DNA from 3 places in the Serratia sp. LSHTC3 genome. Region 3 is predicted to be linked to each of the others. Evidence: predicted binding sites of a transcription regulator. Region 3 holds the regulator's gene; each other region holds the start of a gene.
What was found. The regulator PurR, encoded in region 3, represses purine synthesis genes. The targets are predictions, from matches to a motif close to CANGCAAACGTTTGCNTG.

Region 1: a site for PurR is predicted at 1,711-1,728, ahead of AC2CGI_RS09545 (amino acid aminotransferase). Genes of this name have one in related genera too.
Region 2: a site for PurR is predicted at 2,119-2,136, ahead of purL (phosphoribosylformylglycinamidine synthase). Genes of this name have one in related genera too.

Annotation. Positions count from the first base shown of each region.
Region 1 covers NZ_JBXUNP010000002.1:495,438-501,660, reverse strand. Annotated here, with positions in the region: gene asnS (asparagine--tRNA ligase) at 1-119, shown strand, start outside; gene ompC (porin OmpC) at 421-1,548, shown strand; gene AC2CGI_RS09545 (amino acid aminotransferase) at 1,794-2,984, shown strand; gene AC2CGI_RS09540 (MBL fold metallo-hydrolase) at 3,061-3,708, opposite strand; gene mepK (peptidoglycan L,D-endopeptidase MepK) at 3,773-4,321, opposite strand; gene ldtD (L,D-transpeptidase) at 4,502-6,223, opposite strand, start outside.
Region 2 covers NZ_JBXUNP010000001.1:81,435-87,657, forward strand. Annotated here, with positions in the region: gene tadA (tRNA adenosine(34) deaminase TadA) at 1-491, shown strand, start outside; gene mltF (membrane-bound lytic murein transglycosylase MltF) at 492-1,952, opposite strand; gene purL (phosphoribosylformylglycinamidine synthase) at 2,231-6,121, shown strand.
Region 3 covers NZ_JBXUNP010000002.1:960,468-966,690, forward strand. Annotated here, with positions in the region: gene punC (purine nucleoside transporter PunC) at 1-961, opposite strand, end outside; gene punR (DNA-binding transcriptional activator PunR) at 1,085-2,029, shown strand; gene purR (HTH-type transcriptional repressor PurR) at 2,026-3,051, opposite strand; gene cydH (cytochrome bd-I oxidase subunit CydH) at 3,376-3,465, shown strand; gene sodB (superoxide dismutase [Fe]) at 3,530-4,108, opposite strand; gene AC2CGI_RS11920 (C40 family peptidase) at 4,308-5,126, opposite strand; gene AC2CGI_RS11925 (Grx4 family monothiol glutaredoxin) at 5,543-5,890, shown strand; gene rnt (ribonuclease T) at 5,958-6,223, opposite strand, start outside.

The DNA of each region.
Region 1 (6,223 bases), 470 kb from region 3:
CCGTGCCGCATTCCGGTTTCGGCCTGGGCTTTGAACGTTTAATCGCCTATGTCACCGGCGTGCAAAACGTGCGCGATGTGATCCCGTTCCCACGCACCCCACGTAACGCAAGCTTCTAATTTATACGATCACACGTTTTTTAAACGATTTCGTTACAAAACAAAGGCCAGCCTCGCTGGCCTTTCGCATTTTTTAATATTGACGCACGTCACAAAGTTCCCGAAAAATTACATTTGGTTACACATACTTTCCTTTTGCAACCTCATTGCGACATTGGTATCATTTTCGTCCTAGATTAACCCGCCTGTGAATGGAACACTGCGTTCAGACACAGGACGACACCAATCTATCAACAATAGTTCCCAAGGAATTATTGGCGGCAGTGGCAAAGGTGTCCGAATAACACCAATGAGGGTAATAATGATGAAGCGCAACATTCTTGCAGTGGTTATCCCGGCTCTGTTGGCTGCTGGTGCAGCAAACGCAGCTGAAATCTACAACAAAGACGGCAACAAGCTGGATCTGTACGGCAAAGTTGACGGTCTGCACTACTTCTCCGACGACAAAGGTAATGACGGCGATCAGACCTATGTTCGTTTCGGCTTCAAAGGTGAAACTCAGATTACTGACCAACTGACCGGTTACGGCCAGTGGGAATACAACGTCCAGGCTAACCACTCCGAATCTCAGGGCACCGAAGGCACCAAAACCCGTCTGGGCTTCGCGGGTCTGAAATTCGCTGACTACGGCTCCTTCGACTACGGCCGTAACTACGGCGTACTGTACGACGTGGAAGGCTGGACCGATATGCTGCCAGAGTTCGGTGGCGATACTTACACCTACACCGACAACTTCATGACCGGCCGTACCAACGGCGTTGCGACCTATCGTAACAACAACTTCTTCGGTCTGGTTGACGGTCTGAACTTCGCCGTTCAGTACCAGGGCAAAAACCAGAACGACGGCCGTAACGTCAAGAAACAAAACGGCGACGGCTGGGGCATCTCCTCTACTTATGACATCGGCGAAGGCGTAAGCTTCGGCGCTGCATACGCATCTTCTAACCGTACCGACGACCAAAAACTGCGTTCCAACGAGCGTGGCGACAAGGCTGACGCATGGACCGTGGGCGCGAAATACGACGCCAACAACGTTTACCTGGCGGCGATGTACGCAGAAACCCGTAACATGACTCCGTTCGGCGGCGGTAACTTCGGTGCAGGCTGTGCAGCTACCGATGACAAGTGCGGCGGCTTCGCGAGCAAAACTCAGAACTTCGAAGTGACTGCTCAGTACCAGTTCGACTTCGGTCTGCGTCCAGAAGTGTCTTACCTGCAATCTAAAGGTAAAAACCTGAACGTCCCAGGCGTGGGTTCTGACCAGGATCTGGTTAAATATGTTTCTGTTGGTACCACCTATTACTTCAACAAGAACATGTCCACCTACGTTGATTACAAAATCAACCTGCTGGATGACAACGAGTTCACCAAAGCAACCGGCACCGCTACCGACGATATCGTAGCTGTTGGTCTGGTATACCAGTTCTAAGTTGTCTCGCTTAACGGCGGTTTACCGTCGGCTAAGTTAAAAAAACAGGGCTTCGGCCCTGTTTTTATTTGTGTCTGCCGGTAACGTTTTATCCTGCAGATTTCCCCTTATCCCTCATTTTTTCTGTCGAATCCTTCCCGTTCACAAGATCGCGGTGTTTTTATCGCAAACGGTTGGCAAAGCCGATAACTGGCGCTACCCTGATGCTTCTGTCTGCTTAACTCCGAGATTTGGAAGCACCTGACATGTTTGAAAAAATCACCGCCGCACCCGCCGACCCGATCCTGGGCCTGACCGACATTTTCCGCGCCGACGCCCGCCCGAATAAAATCAATTTAGGCATTGGCGTTTATAAAGATGAAACCGGCAAAACCCCGGTGCTGACCAGCGTAAAAAAAGCTGAACAGTATCTGCTGGAAAACGAGACCACCAAAAACTATCTCGGCATTGAAGGCATCCCGGCGTTTGCCAGCTGCACGCAAGAGCTGCTGTTCGGTAAAGAGAGCCCGATCGTCACCGATCGTCGCGCACGCACCGCACAGACGCCAGGCGGCACCGGCGGCTTGCGCGTAGCGGCAGACTTTATCGCCAACCAGACCAGCGCCAAGCGCATCTGGATCAGCAACCCAAGCTGGCCGAACCACAAGAACGTCTTTAGCGCCGTTGGCCTGGAAGTGCTGGAGTACGCCTACTACGACGCAGCCAACCACGCGCTGGATTTTGACGGCCTGCTGAACAGCCTGAAACAGGCTCAGGCCGGTGATGTCGTGCTGTTCCACGGCTGCTGCCATAACCCGACCGGTATCGATCCAACGGCGGAACAGTGGGCGCAGCTGGCTGAGCTTTCCACCGCCAATGGCTGGCTGCCGCTGTTCGACTTCGCCTACCAGGGCTTCGCCAACGGTCTGGAAGAGGATGCGCAGGGTCTGCGTATTTTCGCCGCCAAACATCAAGAGCTGATCGTCGCCAGCTCCTACTCGAAAAACTTCGGCCTGTACAATGAGCGCGTCGGCGCTTGCACCATTGTAGCTGCCGATGCCGAAACCGCCGATCGCGCCTTCAGCCAGGTGAAAGCGGCCATTCGTGCCAACTACTCTAACCCGCCGTCGCACGGCGCGGCCGTTGTCGCCACCATTCTGGGCAACGACGCCCTGCGCGCGATGTGGGAGCAGGAGCTGACCGACATGCGCCAGCGCATTCACCGCATGCGTCAGCTGTTCGTGAACACCCTGCAGGAGAAAGGCGCACAACAGGACTTCAGCTTTATCATCCAGCAGAACGGCATGTTCTCATTCAGCGGCCTGACCAAAGAACAGGTGCTGCGTCTGCGTGAAGAGTTCGGCGTATACGCCGTAAACTCGGGCCGGGTGAACGTGGCCGGCATGACGCCGGACAACATGGCACCGCTGTGTGAAGCCATCGTCGCCGTGCTCTAAAGCATCGACGCAGGTCATAAATCATAAAAAAAGGGCGCTCTATGCGCCCTTGATTATTTCGGCCGGGAAATAATCGTTACCACACCGCCGGCTCTTCGCGCAGGAACGGATTGGTCTGGCGCTCGTGGCCAAAGCTCGACATCGGGCCGTGGCCGGGAATAAAGCGCATATCGTCGCCCAATGGCAGCAGTTTGGTGCGAATAGAGGCGATCAGCGCCTGATGATCACCGCGCGGGAAGTCGCTGCGCCCCACGCCGCCGTTAAACAGCACGTCACCCACCAGCGCCAAACGCGCCTGCTCATTGATAAAGACGATGTGGCCCGGTGTGTGCCCAGGGCAATGCAACACCTTGAGCGTCATCTCACCCACCTGCATCTCATCGCCTTCCGACAACCAACGGGTCGGGGTCAGCGGCGCACACTCTTCCAGCCCGAACATCCGGCTCTGCGCCGGCAAACCATCCAGCCAAAAAGCGTCCTCTTTATCCGGGCCGTAAATCGGCACCTGATAATGTTCCGCCAGCTCCGCCGCCGCGCCGACGTGATCCAAATGGCCGTGCGTCAGCAAAATCTGCGTGATTGTCACACCCTGTTTCGCCACTTCCGCTTTGATTTTTTCCGCTTCGCCGCCGGGATCGACCAACGCCGCCTGCTGCGTGTTTTCACACCAGATCAGGCTGCAATTCTGGCTAAAGGCGGTAACGGGAATAAGATGGTATTTCATAAGGCTCCAACGACAATAACACCGCCTCCGCAAGGAGCGGCGTTATTCACTGAGGGCACCGCGATTACCAGCTCCGAACCGGGCCGGTATCGATGTGCACGAAGTTGCTACGTGGGTAATATCCTACACCACCGGCGCGCATTTTTAACGCCGCTTTACGGATATTACTCAATTGGATACCTTCAATATGGAAATCCATCGCCTGGCCCTTGGTATGGTAGCTGTGCTTGGCCACACCGCGGCTGTGCGCGCGCAATTCGTTATTGGTATCTACGGAACGGTAACCGGAGATCAGCTGCACCGGCTTGCTGGTACCCAGCAGCCCCTGCAGGCGATAGAGGTGATCAAACAAGCTGGGATCGATCGATTTAACCTTGTTGGCGCGATAATCGCGGAACAGATGATTTAGCCGAACCAACTCTTCTTTATTGTAGCCTTTGCCGTCAAAGAACTCGGCTTTAATAGATTCACCGGTATTCAGGTTATTCAGCACTAAAATACGCGGTCGAGCGGTGGAAAGACTGGCAAATGCCTGCCCTGGAAGCAGCGCTATGCCCATAGCGGCGCCACCTAGCGCCAGCCATTTACGGCGATGATGATCAATTTTGTCCATGACTCTGTTAAACCCGGCAAGAATGTCAAAATAAATGCACAAAGCAGCGCACTGTCCGAACCATAACCGCCTGCGTATGCTGAGTCAACCCGCGATACGCCTAGGTTTACAGGCCCCCGGCTACGAGGGCCTGCGGTATAGCCAAACATTCTGACCGTTATTTATTTATAATTACTGCATTTACTGCATTAATTTTTTGGCCTGAGCCAAAATTTGTGCGCCCGATCTCACCGTATTATCATAATTGTAAATATCTGTACGGAATTGCGGTTGGCCATCATCCGAAACCCAGGCGGTCAGATAATACAGTTTTACGGGAATACGCTGGCGAATATTCACATAAGTGGTATTGCCTTCTTTCAGCGTGGAGGAAACGCGGCTATTGTTCCAGCCGGCATCCTGCAGCAGCATATTCGCCAAATCGGAAGCCTTGTTCACCCGCACGCAGCCGGAGCTGAGCGCGCGGATGTCTTTCTGGAACAGGCTGTGGTTCGGGGTATCGTGCAGGTAGATGGCATCCGAGCTCGGCATATTGAACTTGAAACGCCCCAGCGAGTTGGTGGCGCCTGGCGCCTGGCGCACGCGATACGGGAAGTTGCGCGCAGAAACCATGCTCCAGTCGATCATCGCCGGGTTGATCACTTCCGCATCGTTGCTCCAGCCTGACAGCACGGTATAGCCGTGTTTCTGGAAATAGTTACCGTCGCGCATCGCCTTCGGCACGATATCCTCACGCACCAGCGTGGTCGGAACGTTCCAAGGCGGGTTGACCACCACGTTATTCAATGCGCTGCTCATCAACGGCGTCTTGCGGCTTGGCCGCCCGACGATAACGCGGGAGGACAACACTTCGTTGCCGTTCTGATAGTAGGTCAGCGAGTAGTTGGGAATGTTCACCATAATGCCGGTGCCGACATGCCCCGGCAAGATGCGCAAGCGCTGGATATTCAGCGCCAACAGCGCGGCGCGGGTTTTCGGTGACACGTTGAGCCACTCGCGGGTGCGCACGCCGATCACGCCGTCCGCCGTCAACCCCTGCCATTTCTGGAAACGCTTGACGCCCTCCACCAGCTCGTTGGTATAGAGGTTGTCGCTCACCACGCTGCCGATCTGCGGCGGCGTCTGTTCCGCGGTCAACTCCGTCACCGGCGCTGCCGATGGGCTGACCGTCACGCGGCTTTTCTCTTCGTCTACCGTCAGCCCGCCGTCGTCGGGTTCATTGCTCTTCGCCGAGACCACCGCCGGTTCCGGCTCCGCTTCCGGCGCCGAGGCGGCCAGCATGCCGGTGCGCGTCAGGATCTCACGCAGCGCCGGGATATCGTTGCTCATTTGGCCTGGGCGCAAGCTCGGGCCACTGCCCACCTGCGGCCAGGGGCGGTTGTCCGCCAGCATGTCACGCAGCGCCTGATGCATCTTGGCGTATTGCGGATGCTGCGGCGCAAGTGAATTCACGTAGCTCAGGGTTCGCGCCTGGCGCACCGCCAGCTGCCATTGATTGATCACCGCCGTGGGCGGCAAACCAAGCTTGTAAGGAATATTGCTGTACAGCCAGTTGTTGCCGTTGGCGCCGATGGCGGATACAAACTGCAAATAGCCCAGCATCGCATCGGACAACACCGCATCGCGGCCCGCTTCACTGAGCGCCGGATCGGTCAACATCTTCACCCACTGGGTGAACTGCGGCTGTACGCCGGACATCGCCAGTTCGGCCAGCTGCTGTTGAAATTGCTGAACGGCCTCGCGATCCTGCCACATCGGCTGCATATGATTCGCCGCATACAGCGGCGCCAGCGTGGAAAGGTAGTGCAGATCCATACCGCGCGGCAACGCGGCCAGCAGTTCAGAACGACTCTGCGCAACGGACATGCCTGCTGTTGCCACCGGTAACGCCGTTACGGTGGC
Region 2 (6,223 bases), on a different contig from region 3:
ATGAGTACTGGATGCGTCAGGCATTGCAGCTGGCCCTGCGCGCGCAGGAAGAGGGCGAGGTGCCGGTGGGTGCGCTGCTGGTGCTGGACAATCAGGTCATCGGCGAGGGCTGGAACCGGCCGATCGGCCGCCACGATCCTACCGCACACGCCGAGATCATGGCGCTGCGCCAGGGCGGCGCGGTGCTGCAAAACTATCGCCTGCTGAACGCCACGCTGTACGTCACGCTGGAGCCCTGCGTGATGTGCGCCGGCGCGATGGTGCACAGCCGCATCCGCCGGTTGGTGTACGGCGCCGCCGACGAGAAAACCGGCGCGGCCGGCTCGCTGGTGGACATTTTGCGCCATCCGGGCATGAACCATCAGGTGGAGATCGTCTCGGGCGTGCTGGCGGACGAATGCGCCGCCACCCTGAGCAATTTCTTCCGCCTGCGCCGCGAACAGAAAAAAGCGCTCAGGCTGGCGCAGCGGGCGGCGGATAAGCCGGAATAATCAGTAGTTGAGCGCCAGTTCCGGCATCACCGTCGGGTAGCCTTTCCCCAACGCTTCCTGCTCGGCGGCCGCTTGCGCCGCCTTTCTCTCTTTTTCCTGCAGATAGCCCACCAGGCTGACCTGATAGCGGCGGATGTTTTCTACATAGTTGTAGGCTTCACGCCCGCGCGCATAGCCGTAGGTCAGCTGCGGGTAGTAGCGCTTTTGGCTGAGCATCGGCAGGCGCTGTTTGACGTCGACCCAGCTGTCCGGGTTGCCTTTTTGCGTCTTGGTCAGCTTGCGCGCGTCCAGCATATGGCCCCACCCCATGTTGTAGGCCGCCAGCGAGAACCAGATGCGCTCGTCTTCCGGCACGCTGTCCGGCACCTTGGCCATCAGCCGCTGCAGGTACAGGGCGCCGCCCTGAATGCTCTCTTCCGGATCGAGGCGATCGTTGACCCCCAGGCCGTCGGCGGTGGCGCGGGTCAGCATCATCAGGCCGCGCACGCCGGTGGGGGAAGTGGCCTGCGGATTCCAGTGCGATTCCTGATAGGCGATGGCCGCCAGCAGCTTCCAGTCGATCTCGTTGGCGTGCTTCTCGAACAACGGGCGGAAGTTGGGCAGCACCGAATCGATGGCCGACAGGAAGGTTTTGGTGTCCACATAGTCGAAGCTGCCGACGTGGCCGAGGTATTTCTCTTCCAGCCGCGCCAGGGTGCCGTCGTCCACCATCTGACTGTAGAAATCCAGCATCGCCGCGTACAGGCTGTCGTCGCCGTCGCGTTTGAGGTACCAGGTGACCGGCTCTTCGTCGGTGACGTCGAACGCCACCGCCAGCTGCGGATGGATGCGCTGCAGCAGCGCGATGGTCACCGAATCGCCGAGGGTATAGTCCAGCTTGCCGTCGGCCACCCGCTCCAGCAGTTCTTTGGAGGTGAGATCGCTGGAGGACTCCCAGGCGAGATCCGGGTATTTATCCTGTTTGAGCTGCTTTAGCGTGCTGACGTGCGCGGAACCGGAGGCGACCGCCAGCTTGCCTTTGATGTCGGCGAAGCTTTTCGGCCGCGGGGTGCCCAGCCGGTACACCAGCTGTTGGGAAACGGAGTAGTAGGCCGGGCCGGTGCGCGCGCGGCTGAGGCGCTCCTGGTTGTAGATCAGGCCCGCCGCCAGCAGGTCGGCGTCGTCGTCGTCCAGATCGTCGAACAGGTCATTGATGTTCTGATGGGGGATCACCACCAGTTTTACCCCGAGGTAGTTGGCGAAGCGCTTGGCCAGTTCGTAGTCGAGCCCACCCGGCCCTTGCTTGGTGTTGAAATAGGTCAGCGGTGAATTCAGCGTGCTGATACGCAACTCGCCGCGGGAAATGATCTCCTGGAGTTGCCCGCCCTGGCCGCTGCGCCAGGTGATGTTGGGCCACAGCGCGAGAGCCAGAAGCAGAGTGACAACGCCGATGAGGATGTAGTTTATTTTAAGACGTTTCAAATAGTTATCCAGTGGTGGCACAGGTACGCCGGCGACGACAACCGCGACTTTTCTCATGGTTAAATCACCAGTGCGGGGGGCATTTTGCGCAACAAAACGCCAGTGTGCAACTTTATTGACACGTTATGACAATTCGACGGTGCGGCACGCTTTTATCAATAATCCCTACGCAAACGGTTTCGTCGGCGCCGAGGATTCTCTATAATGACGCGCGTTTTCCCCTGTTGCGCCCAATGAAGCGTCTTATCCTTCGCTTCGAAGACGAGAGAACTTTGATTATGGAAATTCTGCGTGGTTCGCCCGCTTTATCGGCTTTTCGCATTACCAAACTGCTGTCCCGCTGCCAGGACGCTCACCTGCCCGTCAGTGATATCTACGCCGAGTACGTCCACTTTGCCGATGTCAGCGCACCGCTAAGTGCCGAAGAACACGCCAAGCTTCAGCGTCTGCTCAAGTACGGTCCTTCTCTCGCCGAACACGCCCCTGAAGGCCGGCTGCTGCTGGTTACGCCGCGTCCGGGCACCATTTCTCCCTGGTCTTCCAAAGCCACCGACATCGCCCACAACTGCGGTCTGCAACAGGTGCTGCGGCTGGAGCGCGGTCTGGCGTTCTACGTCAAGGCGCCTGAACTGACGGAAGCCCAGTGGCGGCAGCTCGCTGCGCTGCTGCACGACCGCATGATGGAAACCGTCTTCAGCGAGCTGCAACAGGCCGAACAGCTGTTCGCGCACCATCAGCCGGCGCCGTATCAGTCGGTCGACGTGCTGGGCGCAGGGCGCGCCGCGCTGGAGCAGGCCAACGTTCGGCTCGGCCTGGCGCTGGCGCAGGATGAGATCGACTACCTGCTGAATGCCTTTACCGGTTTGGGGCGCAACCCGACGGATATCGAACTTTATATGTTCGCGCAGGCTAACTCCGAGCACTGCCGCCACAAGATTTTCAACGCCGACTGGATCATCGACGGCGAGCAGCAGCCCAAGTCGCTGTTCAAAATGATCAAGAATACCTACGAGCAGACGCCGGACTACGTGCTGTCGGCGTATAAAGACAACGCCGCCGTGATGGAAGGTTCGCAGGTCGGCCGCTTCTTCGCCGCGCCGGAGAACGGCACGTACGATTACCATCAGGAAGACGCGCACATCCTGATGAAGGTGGAAACTCACAACCACCCGACGGCGATTTCGCCGTGGCCGGGCGCCGCGACCGGCTCCGGCGGCGAGATCCGCGACGAGGGCGCCACCGGCCGCGGCGCCAAGCCGAAGGCCGGCCTGGTGGGCTTCTCGGTGTCCAACCTGCGCATTCCCGGCTTTGAACAGCCGTGGGAGCAGGACTTCGGCAAGCCGGAACGCATCGTCACCGCACTGGACATCATGACCGAAGGCCCGCTGGGCGGCGCGGCGTTCAACAACGAATTCGGTCGCCCGGCGCTGCTGGGCTACTTCCGCACCTATGAAGAGCGCGTCAACAGCCATAACGGCGTCGAGCTGCGCGGCTACCACAAACCGATCATGCTGGCGGGCGGCATCGGCAACATCCGCGCCGATCACGTGCAGAAAGGGGAAATCACCGTCGGCGCCAAGCTGGTGGTGCTGGGCGGCCCGGCGATGAATATCGGCCTGGGCGGCGGCGCGGCGTCCTCGATGGCGTCCGGCCAGTCCGATGCCGATCTGGACTTCGCTTCGGTGCAGCGCGACAACCCGGAAATGGAACGCCGCTGTCAGGAAGTGATCGACCGCTGCTGGCAGCTGGGCGACCAGAACCCGATCCTGTTTATCCATGACGTCGGCGCCGGCGGCCTGTCCAACGCCATGCCGGAGCTGGTGAGCGACGGCGGCCGCGGTGGGCGCTTCGAGCTGCGCGATATCCTCAACGACGAGCCGGGCATGAGCCCGCTGGAAGTGTGGTGCAACGAATCGCAGGAACGTTACGTGATGGCGATCGCCCCGGCGCAGATGGCGCAGTTCGACGAGATCTGCCGCCGCGAGCGCGCGCCTTATGCGGTGATCGGTGAAGCGACCGAAGAACAGCACCTGACGCTGAACGACCGCCACTTCGACAACCAACCGATCGACATGCCGCTGGACGTGCTGCTCGGCAAAACGCCGAAGATGACCCGCGATGTCACCCGTCTGCAGGCGCAGGGCCAGGCGGTGCAGCGTGGGGACATCACGCTGGCCGACGCGGTGAAGCGCGTGCTGCATCTGCCGGCCGTCGCGGAGAAAACCTTCCTGATCACCATCGGCGACCGCACCGTCACCGGCATGGTGGCGCGTGACCAAATGGTCGGCCCGTGGCAGATCCCGGTGGCCGACTGCGCGGTCACCACCGCCAGCCTGGACAGCTATTACGGCGAGGCGATGTCGATCGGCGAACGCGCGCCGGTGGCGCTGCTGGACTTCGCCGCTTCCGGCCGCCTGGCGGTCGGGGAAGCGCTGACCAACCTGGCCGCCACGGAAATCGGCAGCCTGAAGCGCGTGAAGCTGTCCGCCAACTGGATGGCCGCCGCCGGCCACCCGGGTGAAGACGCCGGCCTGTACGAAGCGGTGAAAGCGGTGGGCGAAGAGCTGTGCCCGGCGCTGGGCATCACCATTCCGGTGGGCAAAGACTCCATGTCGATGAAAACCCGCTGGCAGGAAGGCGACGAACAGCGCGAAATGACCTCGCCGCTGTCGCTGGTCATCACCGCCTTTGCCCGCGTGGAAGACGTGCGCCACACCGTGACGCCGCAATTGCGCACCGATAAGGGCGACAGCGCACTGCTGTTGATCGATCTGGGCAACGGCCATAACGCGCTGGGCGCTACCGCGCTGGCGCAGGTTTATCGCCAACTGGGCGACAAACCGGCCGATGTGCGCGATGTCGCGCAGCTGGCGGGCTTCTTCAACGCCATGCAGCAGCTGGTGGCCGATCGCGCGCTGCTGGCTTATCACGACCGCGCCGACGGCGGCCTGCTGGTGACGCTGGCGGAGATGGCCTTTGCCGGTCACTGCGGCGTAGAGGTTAACCTCGATGGCCTCGGCGACGATGCGCTGGCGGTGCTGTTCAACGAAGAGCTGGGCGCGGTGATCCAGGTGAGCGCCGAACGTCTCGACGAGGTGAAGCAGGCGTTCGCTCAGCATGGGCTGACCGACAACGTGCATCAGATCGGCAGCGCGCAGGCCGGCGATCGTTTCGTCATCAACCAACATGGCAAGGCGTTGTACAGCGAAAGCCGCAATACGCTGCGCACCTGGTGGGCGGAAACCACCTGGCAGATGCAGCGCCTGCGCGACAACCCGGCGTGCGCCGATCAGGAACATCAGGCCAAGCAGGATGAACAAGATCCCGGCCTGAACGTGAAGCTGACCTTCGCACCTGAGGAAGACATCGCTGCGCCGTACATCGCCAAGGGCGCTCGCCCGAAAGTGGCGGTGCTGCGCGAGCAGGGGGTGAACTCCCACGTTGAAATGGCGGCGGCGTTCCACCGCGCCGGCTTTGACGCCGTGGACGTGCACATGAGCGATCTGCTGGCCGGGCGCCGCGATCTGCAGGACTTCCACACGCTGGTGGCCTGCGGCGGCTTCTCTTACGGCGACGTCCTGGGCGCCGGCGAAGGCTGGGCGAAGTCTATCCTGTTCAACGAGCGGGTGCGCGACGAGTTTGAAGCGTTCTTCCACCGTCCGCAGACGCTGGCGCTGGGCGTGTGCAACGGCTGCCAGATGATGTCCAACCTGCGTGAGCTGATCCCGGGCGCCGAACACTGGCCGCGCTTCGTGCGCAACCTGTCGGATCGCTTCGAGGCGCGCTTCAGCCTGGTGGAAGTGGCGGCCAGCCCGTCGCTGTTCATGCAGGGCATGACCGGCTCGCGCATGCCGATCGCCGTTTCCCACGGTGAAGGGCACGTCGAAGTGCGCGATGCGGCGCATCTGGCGGCGTTGGAAAGCCACGGCCTGGTGGCGCTGCGTTTCGTCAACAACGCCGGTCAGGTGACGGAAGCTTACCCGGCTAATCCGAACGGTTCGCCGAACGGCATCACCGCCGTGACCAGCGCCAACGGGCGCGCCACGGTGATGATGCCGCACCCGGAGCGCGTGTTCCGCACTGTCAGTAACTCTTGGCACCCGGAAGAGTGGGGCGAGGACAGCCCGTGGATGCGTATGTTCCGCAACGCCCGTAAGCAGCTGGGCTAAAAACGGTCACCACCGTACAGAGGGCGCAAGCAATTGCGCCCTTTTTTATGGCCGGCGTTCGCCGTCTGGCGGCAGTGTCTGCATTTTGCGACAAGCGCTATT
Region 3 (6,223 bases):
CCATGATCGGGTAGCCGGCGCCGTTGACCAGCGCCATCACGCAGAACGGGATCAGCAGAGTGGTGAGCGTCGGATTGGTCAGGGTCGCCACCAGATACAGCGCCACCATGCTGACACCATAAGCTACCAGCAGCCACGGCAGCAGAGTTTTGCCATTGATGCGCTTAAGCGCGGCGCGGCAGCCGTAGCCGCCCAGCAGGAAGGCCAGCGTTTGCGGCACATAGCTCAGACCGATGTCGCTCGGGCTATAGCCCATATCGCCGAGGATGAACGGCGAACCGGTCAGCCAGGCGAAGAAACCGGCCGAGCAGGCGGCGTACATAGCGACGTTGCCGCTGAACACCGGAGATTTCAACAGTTGCCAGAAGCTGACGCCGTTTTTCGGCGCGTCGGCGGCGGGGGGCGTTTTGGCGCGCTCTTTGAGCAGCAGCGTCGGCAGCAGCAGCAGTGCGGTGATCACCAACAGCGCGGCGAAGATCGCACGCCAGCTGGCGTGGTTCAGCAGCCAGGCGCCAAGCAGCGGCGCCAGCGCTGGTGACAGCGCCACCAGCGGCATGATGGTGGCGAACACGCGGTTGGCCTGGCCTTCGCGATAGCGGTCGACCACCAGCGCTTGCCAGATGGCGGTGGCGGAACAGACGCCGACGGCCTGAATAAAGCGCAGTATCCAGAGCTGCACGGCATTTTCTACCCACAGCATGCCCAGGCAGCCGAGCGCGAACAGCGTCAGGCCGATCAATAATACCGGTTTGCGGCCCAGCCGGTCGGAGAGCGGCCCCCACAGCAGTTGCGCGAAGGCGAAGCCGGCCAGGAAGATGCTCAGGCTGGCGCTGACCGCGCCGGCGGAAATTTGCAGTTCCTCCCGCATGGCGCCGAAGGCGGGCAGGTACATATCGGTCGCCAGATAACCCAACATGCTCAGGCCGGCGAGGTAGAACATAAAGCCAAAAGAATTTCGCATGGTATTTCTCGTTAATATTTTAGTGTCGCAGGTTTTTAGCGCCGGCCAGTGTATCCGGCTGGATCTCTGCTTGTGAAACGGTAATATTTGCAAAGTGCTGTTAAAAAAATTGAAGGCAAAGCGATGTGGTCTGAATATTCTCTTGAAGTTGTTGACGCGGTCGCGCGCACCGGCAGTTTCAGCGCGGCGGCGCAGGAGCTGCACCGGGTGCCGTCGGCGGTGAGCTATACCGTGCGGCAACTGGAACAATGGCTTGCGGTGCCGCTGTTTGAGCGGCGTCACCGTGATGTGGAGTTGACGCCGGCCGGCGCGCTGTTTATCAAGGATGCGAGAGTTGTTATCAAAAAAATGCTCGACACCCGTCGCCACTGTCAGCAGGTGGCCAACGGGTGGCGCGGCCAGCTGAATATCGCAGTCGACATCATCGTCAAACCCCAGCGCAGCCGCCAGCTGGTGCTGGATTTCTACCGCCATTTCCCCGATGTTGAACTGATGCTGCAACCCGAAGTGTTCAACGGCGTTTGGGATGCGTTGGTGGACGGCAGGGTGGACATGGCGATCGGCGCCACGCGCGCGGTGCCGGTCGGCGGCGGCTTTGCCTTCCGCGATATGGGCTACATGAACTGGCTGTGCGTAGTCAGCCCACAGCATCCGCTGGCGCAGCTGGCAGGGCCGTTAAATGACGATCGGTTGAGGCCGTACCCTGCGCTTTGTCTGGAAGACACCTCGCGCAATCTGCCCAAGCGCGTCACCTGGACGCTGGATAACCAGCGGCGGCTGGTGGTGCCGGACTGGACATCGGCGCTCGACTGTCTGTGCGCCGGGCTGTGCGTCGGCATGATGCCGGCGCATCGGGCGCTGCCGCTGGTGCAGCGCGGTGAGCTGAAGGCGTTGCAGCTGCAGCAGCCGTTTCCCGCCAGCCCTTGCTGCCTGACCTGGCAGCAGGATAAACCGTCGCCGGCGATGAGTTGGCTGCTGGCGTATCTGGGCGATGGCGAGACGCTGAATCAGGAGTGGCTGAGCGAGGCGGCGCCGGAAGCCGTGCAGGCTTCCGGCTCAGGGGATTAGCGGCGGTAGTCGATGAACGGACCGTCGGCGACCGAACGGCGTTCCACCAGCTTCGGATGCACTTCGATCACCTGCGATTCTTCGCGCTTGCTGATGATGCGATCCAGCAGCATGGTGAAGGCCATTTCTCCCAGGCGCTCTTTAGGCTGGTGAATGGTGGTCAGCGCTGGAGTGAAGTAGCGGGCGTTGCGCACGTTGTCATAGCCGATCACGGAAATATCCTGCGGCACTCGCAGCCCCAGCTCATCAGCGGCGCAGATGGCGCCCATCGCCATGATGTCGCCGCCGCAAAATACCGCGGTCGGCCGCTGTTTTTGCGACAGGATTTGGTGCATCGCCTTGTAGCCGGACTCCGGCTCGAAGTCACCCTGGACGATCCACTCTTCGCGAATGTCGATATGCGCTTCCTGCAGCGCCTTCATAAAGCCCTGATGACGGCCGCCGCCGGTGTTGCGCGACAGCTGGCCCGGGATGGCGCCGATATCGCGGTGACCGCGCTCGATCAGGTAACGGCCGGCCAGATAGCCGCCTTCGAACGCGTTATCGATGATGGTGTCGGTGAAGTCGCCGCGCGCAGCGCCCCAGTCCATCACCACCATCGGGATATTACGGTAGTCCTCCAGCATGCCCAGCAGTTGATCCGGGTATTCGGAACACATGACCAGCAGGCCGTCGACGCGCTTTTGCGCCAGCATCGCCAGGTAGGCGCGCTGCTTGTCCAGATTGTTGTGCGAGTTGCACAGGATCAGGGTGTAACCTTTGCTGTAGCAGCTGTTTTCCACCGCCTCGATCACTTCGGCAAAATAGGGCGCTTCGCTCGAGGTGGCCAGCAGACCGATAGACTTGGTGTGATTGACTTTCAGGCTGCGCGCCACGGCGCTCGGCGAGTAGTGCAGCTCTTTGATCGCGGCCCACACGGCCGCTTTGGTCTCTTCGGCGACGAAACGAGTCTTATTGATGACGTGCGAAACGGTGGTGGTGGAAACGCCCGCGCGTTTGGCCACATCTTTAATCGTTGCCATGTAAGGAATGACTCCTGAACTCACATGTTTACAGCATGTAAGTGTGATGTTAATCGTTTGCCTACGTAGATCCTTCTCCAGAGAAGCGAAAACTGAGTTTTTAGTGTGTTGAAGTCTTCAGCGCTTAATCAGGAGGGGCATGGATGCCGGTACGCAGTTGTGAACTGCGAATTTTGTCGCATATTGAACAAAAGTGGAAGAGGTAATCGAGATTATAAACCGGGAAATGATAACAAGATTTTATCGGCGAACTGTGGGAAAATGATTTGACGTACTAATTGTGCGCCTTTTATCCTTAGGAAAGCCCATTTTAAAGGAGTTGTCATGGATACCGATCTGAAGATGTCTCTGTTCACTACCGTCGGCGCGTTGGCGATGATCATCGCTTTCAGCTTTGTCGCCGCGTTGAACTGATCTCCCGCCGGTTTTAAAAAAGGCGCAGCCTGGCTGCGCCTCGTCACTTCGGCAAGGCCTGCGTTTACGCCAGGTTTTCCGCCGCAAATTTCCAGTTGACCAACGCCCAGAAGTTTTCCAGGTATTTTGGACGCGCATTGCGGTAATCGATGTAATACGCGTGTTCCCACACGTCAACGGTCAGCAGCGGTTTATCTTCACCGGTCAGCGGAGTTGCCGCGTTGGAGGTGTTGACGATCGCCAGCGCACCGTCTGGTTTTTTCACCAGCCAGGTCCAGCCGGCGCCGAAGTTTTTCACGGCGGCATCGGTGAACTGCTCTTTGAACGCAGCGAAAGAGCCGAAGGATTTGACGATCGCCGCCGCCAGTTCGCCCTGCGGTTCACCGCCGCCCTGTGGCGACAGGCAGTGCCAGTAGAAGGTGTGGTTCCACACCTGCGCGGCGTTGTTGAACACGCCGCCGTTGGAGGTCTTGATGATCTCTTCGAGCGATTTGCCCTCGAACTCGCTGCCTTTCACCAGGTTGTTCAGGTTAACCACGTAGGTATTGTGGTGTTTGCCGTAGTGGTATTCCAGGGTCTCGGCGGAGATGTGCGGCTCGAGCGCGTTTTTCTCATACGGTAATGCAGGTAATTCAAACGACATTGCTTCCTCCTTTACAGCGCCACTTTCTTCCCGCCCAGGCGGGAGCCAGATGGGCCGTTTTTTATTGTGGTCATTCAATCTTAACAATTTTCATCATAAAAAACAGGAGGAAAAGCGAGAAATGCGCGTGGGGGAGTGCGATGGGCGATAGCTTGAGCAGGCGGTTGCGACCGGGGCCGCAACCGCGCAGAACAGGGAATTAACGGATGGTTTTCGGCGTCACTACGCGGCGTGCGCCGATGTAATGGTTTTGCCAATAGTCGTTGTCGAGCTGGCTGATGCGGATCTCTTCGCCGGTGCGCGGCGACTGGATGAATTTGCCGTTGCCGAGATAGACGCCGACATGGTCCGCCACGCCGCGGTTGTTGATGCGGAAGAACACCAAATCGCCGCTTTCCAGTTCGCTTTTCTTGATCGGCGCCGCGTCGCGAAGGTGATACATTTCGTTGGCGGTGCGCGGCATCTTGATTTTCACCACGTCCTTATAGGCGTAATAGATAAGGCCGCTGCAGTCGAAGCCGGTGCGCGGCGAGCTGCCGCCCCAGCGGTAAGGCTTGCCCATCTGATCCATCAGCTTGGCCATCGCGGTCTGTTTGGCATGCTGGTAACGTTTTTTGTGCGCCGGGCTGAGTTTTAACGGCTTTTCTTCACGCGCCAGTTTGGCGGTGGCCATACCGGCGTCGCGGTGGCGGCCATAGCCTTTTTTATAGCCCTTTTTCGGCGGGGTGACTTTAATCTTGGCGGTTTTCTGCGCTTTGGCCTTGGGTTTGGCGCTGACGATCTTTTTCGCGCTTTTCTCGCTTTTGGCCTTGGCGGTCTTGGTTTTTTTCTCGGGGGCCGTCACTTTGGCTTTTTTGGCGGCTTTATCCGCTTTCTTTTTTCTGCGGTCATCGGGCCGCGCTTCATTAGCATGGCTTTTACGCTGCTCGGCGGCAACGCGCGCCTGTGGCGCAGCGTGCGCCAAATTGAAGAAGAGCTGCGTAAACAGCAGCGCAAAGAGCGTAAGAATTAAACGCATGTCGACGTCACCAACCTTGGCCCCGAAACGGATATCGAAAGAGTTACAGTATTCCCGAACTTCACCATATAAAACAGCGAAGAACTCATAAATAATAATCCATATTGTGAGAAAACGTTAATGACATTTTTTTTGGTTTAAAATCAGCCTGTTGATGTATAAAAAAGCGCCAGGCGACGGTGGCGGATATAATTAAGCCGCGCCGGCATCGCGGCGCAATATATTAGTGAAATGGTCGGATTAAAAATGTTATTCTCAACGTATGTTTTGACCGGAATGACGTGGCCGGTGAAACGCGATCGGCGGCGGGCGAATATCCTTGCAAAAGATGGCGTTTTCTTGCGACTGTTCCAGCCGCTACAATAGCCCGCGTGATGCATGTTGTAGCCATGAAATGTGGCTTGAGGAAGCAATAAATGACGACGACACTTGAAAAAATTCAGCACCAGATCGCTGAAAACCCGATTCTGCTTTACATGAAAGGTTCGCCAAAGCTGCCGAGCTGCGGCTTTTCCGCGCAGGCTGTGCAAGCGCTGTCCGCCTGCGGCGAGCGTTTCGCCTATGTGGACATTTTGCAGAACCCGGATATCCGCGCCGAGCTGCCAAAATACGCCAACTGGCCGACGTTCCCGCAGCTGTGGGTAGATGGTGAGCTGGTCGGCGGTTGCGATATCATCATCGAGATGTATCAGCGCGGCGAACTGCAGCAACTGATCAAAGAAACGGCAGAAAAGTATAAAGCGCAGGAAGACCAGCAGTCTTAATCGACGGGCTTGCGATTATCGCGTAACGGGCGGCGCCAGTGTAACTGGGCCGCCTTTTTTGTTGGTTTTATTCGGCGAGATCGCCGGCGGGCAGCGGCCAGCCGCCGAGACGTTTCCAGCGGTTAACCAGCTCGCAAAACAGCAGGGCGGTTTGCTCGGTGTCGTACAGCGCGGAGTGCGCCTGGCTGCTGTCGAACGGCATGCCGGCGGCGATGCAGGCTTTGGCCAGCACCGTTTGCCCCAGCACCAGGCCGCTCAGCGCGGCGGTGTCGAAGGTGGCGAACGGATGGAACGGGTTGCGCTTCAGGCCGGCGCGTTCGGCCGCGGCCATCA